Rubripirellula tenax: one gene and its partner. The protein of the gene in region 1 interacts with the protein of each later gene in a pairwise test. Links are inferred from orthologs where the notes say so. Each region holds a gene or a part of one and is shown on either strand. Other genes may lie near its edges. The genes, in order: ribD and accC.

Region 1 (3,309 bases):
CCGGCGACGACAGCGAGACTTCCAGGCCTACCCGTCGCAGGTGATTCTCGGCCACTGTTCGCTGGGCGCCGGTCAATCGGTCGGACATCGAAGCCCAGTATTCATCGTCGTTGACCAGAAGTTTGGCAAGTTTGGCGGGCGTATCCGAGTCGTTTCGTCGCAGTCGGCGGCGGACGGCGGCAATACGATCGGCTTGTTCTGAATCCCATTGGCCCGTGTCGAGCGAATCGATCAAGGCCAGAGCGGGTGTCCCCCACATCAGCAGTTGTCGCTCGGCGGTGGCGCGAACATGTCGCCGTGGTGATCGCAGTGCCGCGATCGCGGACGCGACTTCCGTGGTTGCCACCGTCGTGCCTTCGCTGTTGGATGCTTCGTCCAACATCGCTCGGTGGGTTTGACGGCCAAGCGTTTCCAGCGACGTTCCATTGAGCATTCGCATGATCAGGGTGCCAAAATGGGCATCGAATGAGTTCGGATCCAGTTGACGTAGATGCAAGAGGGTGGCGCCAGATGATCGAATCGTATTGCCATCGGATTCACGCTCCCAGACGATTGCGCCGCTGTCGTCGTGATGTAGCAAGGACCGTGTGTTCGACGTGGGGATCCAAGATTCGATCCGAATCTCGGATGCGTCTTGGACGTTCAACGTCACGTTCTGTTGGGGCGATTCGAGCACGTAGTGCAGCGATGGGATTCCGCGTTGGGCCGTGACGCAGATGCTTTCGAAGCAGTCGCCTTCTTGGCAGCTTTGCGAACCTTTGCGGTGTCGCGGCGAATCCAGGCAAAGACGGCCTTGGATCAGTTGAAATCGAACGACTCCGGAGCCCAGTTCGGGGCCGCCGAAGAAGCCAGAGTCGGTGGGGCCAACGTTAGCTGGGCTCGCTCGCCCCGCATCAAGACCCTCAGCCTCGGGCGGTCTTTCAGCGAAAGACGCGTCCATCATGGACAAGCCGATTAAGGCGAACAGCAAACACCACCTCATCCCTGAACCCTCACTTTCCCCGATCCAGCGGGAAGGTCGCTTGGTGTCAAGCGACGTGGGAACAAACGGTACGGTGGACGCATGGGCCGACCCTCATCGGGCAGGCCGACGAGTCCAGGAACCAGTATCGTCAGAAATCGCCGCGAGAATGAAGATCGATTTTCTCAGTTTCCACGTTTCCGCAAAGGCTAGCGGCGATAGATTAGCCGCACGTCGTCGTCAAATCGATCGATCTGATGCAGCTTGAACGCCCACGCTTGGGAAAGTCGTTCGACGCCCTGACCGCCGATGGGGCCCGGCGCCGCCGTTCCGCCAAAGGCTTTCGCACCCACGAAAACGTGCGCTTCGTCAATTTGACCGACACTAAGAAAGCTGGAAAAAACCTCCCCGCCACCCTCAACCATCACGTTGGTCGCCCCATTTTCGGCGAGTCGTTTCAGTGTTGTGGTAACCATGTCGTCAGATTCGCGGTCGTCCAACAGAATCACGTGCGCGCCGGCCGATTCCAGATCGCGCCGTTGGGCGGCATTCGTTTGGGGGCCCGCGAACAGCCACACCGGAATCTGTGACGCAGTGCGAACCAGTTTACTATCCAGGCTGGGTAATCGCCGCCGGCAAAGGATTGCGCGAGTGGCGACGCGAGTTCCCGGGGGCCGGGCGTTGAGCATCGGATCGTCCGCGACCACCGTGCCCATGCCGGCCACAATCGCGTCAACTCGGCCACGGAGTTCATGCACCGCGCGGCGAGATGATTCACCGGTGATCCATTGGCTCTCGCCGGTTGCTGTGGCAATCCGCCCGTCCAAGGTCATCGCCCATTTGGCGATCACCCAAGGAAGGCCGGTGCGTACACGTTTGACAAACGGAGCCACCACGGCCGCCGCTTCATTTGCCAACACGCCCACCGTGACATCGATGCCCGAGTCGCGAAGTTTCGCGATGCCTCCACCGGAAACCTTTTCAAAGGGGTCTTCGATCGCAACCACGACCCGGCCTATTTCGGCGTCGATCAACGCGTCGGCGCAGGGAGGTGTTTTGCCGAAGTGGCAGCACGGTTCAAGCGTCACGTAGGCGGTCGCGCCACGAGCGTTGTCGGTGGATTCAAGTGACCCCAGCGCCGCGACTTCGGCGTGATCACCGCCAAACTTCGCGTGGTAGCCTTTTCCGATGATCTTGCCATCGCGAACGATCACGCATCCAACCATCGGGTTGGGTTCGACGTGACCTTCGCCTAGCCGCGCTCTTTCGATCGCGGCCGACATGAAACGTTGGTCGTCGGTGGTTGAGTGACGTAACACGACTTCAAATCTCAAATGTTAAAATGCAAATCCAAAATTCAAAGCCATCGCACACAATCAATCCATTCCTGGGACCCACAACTTGCTGCCGCCGCCGGACTCGGGCGGGCCAGCGGGTGCAGGGCCACCGCCACCATCAGGCGTCCACAGTCCGCCGCCGGCTGCAGCCGCCGGTTGTTGGGCGGGCCGTCCACCACGAGGCGATCCGTCGGGATTGATCAACCCGAATTGAATCAGCATTTGTTGCAGTCGGGCCATGACTTCCGGTTCATTGCCATAGCGCGTCGTCAGTGTTTGCAACGTGTTTTGGAATCCCGGTCCGTCACCGGCTTGCAGTCGCAAGCCGATTTCGCTGAGCAACAAATTCGAGATCGGGATGTCTTTGCTCTCGGCGAACGCTTTCGCTTTTTCCATCAACTCAAGAGCTTCGGTGCTATTTTCGGCTGCATTGATCAGCGACATATACGCCAACAATCGAGCCGGTTGTTGTTCTTCGCTTAGATCCGCATCGATCAAACGGTTGGCCAATCGCCGTGTCGCCGGAGTCGCCGAGACCTGTTGAGAACGTTGCAACAGATAGATCAACGATTCAGCATTCAGTCCTGCCGGGTCGACCAGGTTCAAGTCTTCGTTGGCGACCGATTCGATATCGTCGTCGGTCGGTTTGATCGCCGCTTGTGGTTCGACGCCAGCCAATTCGAGAACGCGATTCATGATGTCATCCCCCTTCGACGCGATGGCATCGTATTGTTGGATGATGCGAATGACCGCCGTCCGTTCTAGTCGTTTGGAATCATCACCGGCCGATGACTTCAACGATTCGCCGCCCAGCAACGGCAGCGACAGTGACGCGATCGAGGGCGCCATTCGCGTGTCCGACAATTCGTTTTGCAGCTTCTCTGCTTCGCCGGGATTCGCTTTGAATCGAATCATCGCGATCGCAGGTTGGCAAGCAACCAACAACGGCAACGCTTCGCCTTCGCTTTCCGTCCACTTCAATCCGCTGATCACGCTGTCGATGCGGCCACG
Region 2 (3,164 bases), on another replicon or contig:
TTGCGGGCACGAAACTTGTACAAGGTCGCTGCACCGCGCGCCGACGGCGATTGGACGTTGATGCCTTGGATGATCACGGGATTGCCGTCGTGGACGACAACCGTTCCGGTCTTGATATCTTTTGCGAGCATCGCTTGGGTTCCGACACAGGAAAGTCGAGGACGAATAAGTATGTGGCACTGCACCGAATGGTGGGGCAGATTCTCTATCGCCAAAGCCAATCGCGGAAGCCCTCGACCACTAATTCCTGGTTGCCGAATCCTTGCCACATCAGGACTCCGGCAAGCAACACGGCAACCGCCAACATGCCCAACCCTCGACGCGGCGTCGCAACGACATCCTGCTTGACCTCGAAGCGAAGATTCCCAAGCAACATTTGCCAAAATCGGGGATCACCGATGGGCTCGAATGTCATCACGCGGGTGTAATCCATGCCGCGTTGTCCATCGACGCGAACGTGGATTCCCAACTTTGGCAATCGAATTTGCAATGCTCGGTCATCGCCGACTGAGCTGTCATCGATTCGTTTGCAAGCACGGGCCAGGGCGGGGTAGACGTCCTCGGGCGAGCGTCCAAAGACGACCAACTTTGGCCGACTTGTTAGCGTTATCAACGCGACGACCAGCAAATAGAACGCGATCAGGGCTAACCAAACGACTGGCCCGAACAGCGTCGCCGCCGTCGACGGGAAAAACAACTCGGCGGGGCCAACCGCCAACAGTCCAGAAATTCCGACCGCCAGCGCTGCGATGTCGCGTGCGCCCGTCGTCACCAACGCCCGACCCGACAATCGAATGAAGCTGAAAATCATCAAGTACCCAATCAAGGGAACCAATGCGAGCAGGATCGCGAACGGGTCGATGAAAAAAAACACGGCGTCCCGTTAATTCAAAAATTCACGTTCAACGAACTTCGTGTCGTGTAAGCCTGCGACGAACTCGGGATGCTTCAGGACTTTGTCATGAAATGCCGCTGTCGTGCTGATTCCTTCGACCTGCAATTCGGCCAACGCCCGACGCATCGTGGCGATCGCTTCGGCGCGCGTCGGACAGTGTACGATCAGTTTGCCGATCATCGAATCGTAATGCGGCGGAACTGTATAGCCCGTGTAAACGTGCGAATCGAAACGGACACCTAAACCGCCGGGCGCGAAAAAGCCGGTGATCTTGCCTGGGTTGGGTTGAAAATTCTTGTCGGGGTTCTCGGCATTGATCCGGCATTCGAGCGCGTGCCCGCGAACCGACAAATCTTTCTGCTTGAACGACAGCGGCAAACCCGCCGCAACCCGAATCTGCTCTTTGATCAAATCGACGCCGGTGATCATTTCCGATACCGGGTGTTCCACTTGGATCCGCGCGTTGACTTCGATGAAGTAGAAATTGTCGTCTTGGTCAACAATGAATTCGACGGTGCCGGCATTGGTGTATTCGGCCCCGCGAATCATTCGCACCGCTGCTTCGCAAATTTCTTTGCGGCGTTTGGGCGGAAGATTCGGACTAGGCGCTTCTTCGATTAATTTTTGGTGACGGCGCTGCACGCTGCAATCACGTTCGAACAAGTGGCAAACATTGCCGTGCGAATCGGCGATGACTTGCACTTCGATGTGCCTTGGCCGACCGACATAACGTTCCAAATAAACACCACCGTTTCCGAACGCTGCTTGCGCTTCGGTGCGGGCTTGGTCCAGCGCCTTCATCAACGAATGTTCCGTCTCGGCAACCCGCATGCCTTTGCCGCCGCCGCCTGCGGTTGCTTTGATCAGCACGGGAAAACCGATCTTTTTTGCGATCTCGAGAGCCTGCGAGTCGTCGTCGATCAACCCGTCGCTGCCGGGGACCACGGGCACCTTGCTGGCGATCGCCATCGAGCGCGCGGTGTTCTTATCACCCAGTTTTTCCATCGCGGTCGGACTGGGGCCGATGAATTCGAACCCACTGGACCGGCAAACTTCGTTGAAGTGCGCGTTCTCGGCCAAGAAGCCGTATCCCGGGTGAATCGCGTCGGCACCCGACACTTCCGCCGCGGCGATGATCTGATCGATCTTCAGATAGCTGTCGCTGCTTCGCGGCCCGCCGACGCAATAGGCTTCGTCCGCCAGACGAACGTGCATCGACTCGGCGTCGGCCTGGCTGTAAACAGCAACGGAACCGATGCCCATCTCGCGACAGGCTCGGATGATGCGCAAAGCGATCTCGCCACGGTTGGCGATCAAAATTTTATTGAACACGGGATTCTCAGCTTTCGCGGCCACCGATTAGGCGTCCGGCTTCACGCGGAACATCGGCTTGCCAAAATCGACGGGCTCTTGATCGCTTGCCAAGACCGCCACAATCGTTCCGCTGCATTCGGCGGGAATCTCATTGAAGACCTTCATGGCTTCGACGATACAAACCACCGTATCAGGCCCGACATGATCACCGACCTTCACGAACGAAGGCGATTCCGGAGTCGCTTTGCTGTAAAAGGTGCCGACCATCGGCGCGTTGATCGTGAACGTGCCGGCATCCTCGGGTGGTGATCCGCCCGCGGCCGCCGCGGGAGCAGATGCCGCGTACGCAGGGGCCGCGACCGGAGGTGGTGAATAGACGTTCTTTGCACCACGGCCGAGCTTGATTTTCTCGTCACCTTGCTGCAGATCGACTTCCGACAAGTCGTGTTCTTCCATCAATTGAATGATCTGGCGGATACGTTCGACGTCGAACACATCCTTTGGCTTTCCGCCTTTGCTCATGCTGGACTCGCGGTCGGGTAGATTCGTATTGATGGGAAATATCCCTTCTCTAGGATCGGGACGTTTGTTTGCTGCCAAAGTTTTACAACAACCAGACAGAATCTTCGAGTCCCTTTGGCAAGTCACTCAGTACCTCGCATCCGGAATCCGTCACAAGGATGTCATCTTCGATACGAACGCCAAATTCACCCGCAAAATACACCCCCGGCTCAACCGTGATGATCATGCCGGCGGCAAGTGTTTCAGTGCTACTGGCCGACATTCGCGGAGATTCGTGGATTTGCAGCCCCGTCCCGTGCCCCAGACCATGTTTGAAAGCGTCAACCATGCCATGCCGTGCCAGCACCCCCCGGGCGACGGCATCGACGGCGCTGGCCTTGACGCCTGGCCCGATCGTGCCGATCGCGGCCAACTGAGCCTCCAAGACCGCTTC

What was found.
Region 2: the proteins of ribD (region 1) and accC interact in binary tests that used the Escherichia coli proteins (3 or more experiments, as listed by UniProt). The link is inferred for Rubripirellula tenax from one-to-one orthologs.

The regions. Positions count from the first base shown.
Region 1 is NZ_SJPW01000002.1:619,979-623,287, forward strand. The notes cover bases 226-3,210. They hold ribD (bifunctional diaminohydroxyphosphoribosylaminopyrimidine deaminase/5-amino-6-(5-phosphoribosylamino)uracil reductase RibD), read right to left. Parts: upstream 2,281-3,210; coding sequence 1,171-2,280; downstream 226-1,170. Other genes in these bases: Poly51_RS08075 (hypothetical protein), read right to left, coding at 226-943; Poly51_RS08085 (protein-disulfide isomerase), read right to left, coding at 2,338-3,210. Outside these bases: more of Poly51_RS08075, read right to left, coding at 1-225; more of Poly51_RS08085, read right to left, coding at 3,211-3,309. UniProt on the Escherichia coli protein: Converts 2,5-diamino-6-(ribosylamino)-4(3h)-pyrimidinone 5'-phosphate into 5-amino-6-(ribosylamino)-2,4(1h,3h)-pyrimidinedione 5'-phosphate.
Region 2 is NZ_SJPW01000006.1:194,625-197,788, reverse strand. The notes cover bases 56-2,895. They hold accC (acetyl-CoA carboxylase biotin carboxylase subunit), read right to left. Parts: upstream 2,228-2,895; coding sequence 884-2,227; downstream 56-883. Other genes in these bases: Poly51_RS21595 (M24 family metallopeptidase), read right to left, coding at 2,814-2,895; accB (acetyl-CoA carboxylase biotin carboxyl carrier protein), read right to left, coding at 2,255-2,731; Poly51_RS21610 (hypothetical protein), read right to left, coding at 206-874; Poly51_RS21615 (elongation factor P), read right to left, coding at 56-131. In the rest of the region: more of Poly51_RS21615, read right to left, coding at 1-55; more of Poly51_RS21595, read right to left, coding at 2,896-3,164. UniProt on the Escherichia coli protein: This protein is a component of the acetyl coenzyme A carboxylase complex; first, biotin carboxylase catalyzes the carboxylation of the carrier protein and then the transcarboxylase transfers the carboxyl group to form malonyl-CoA.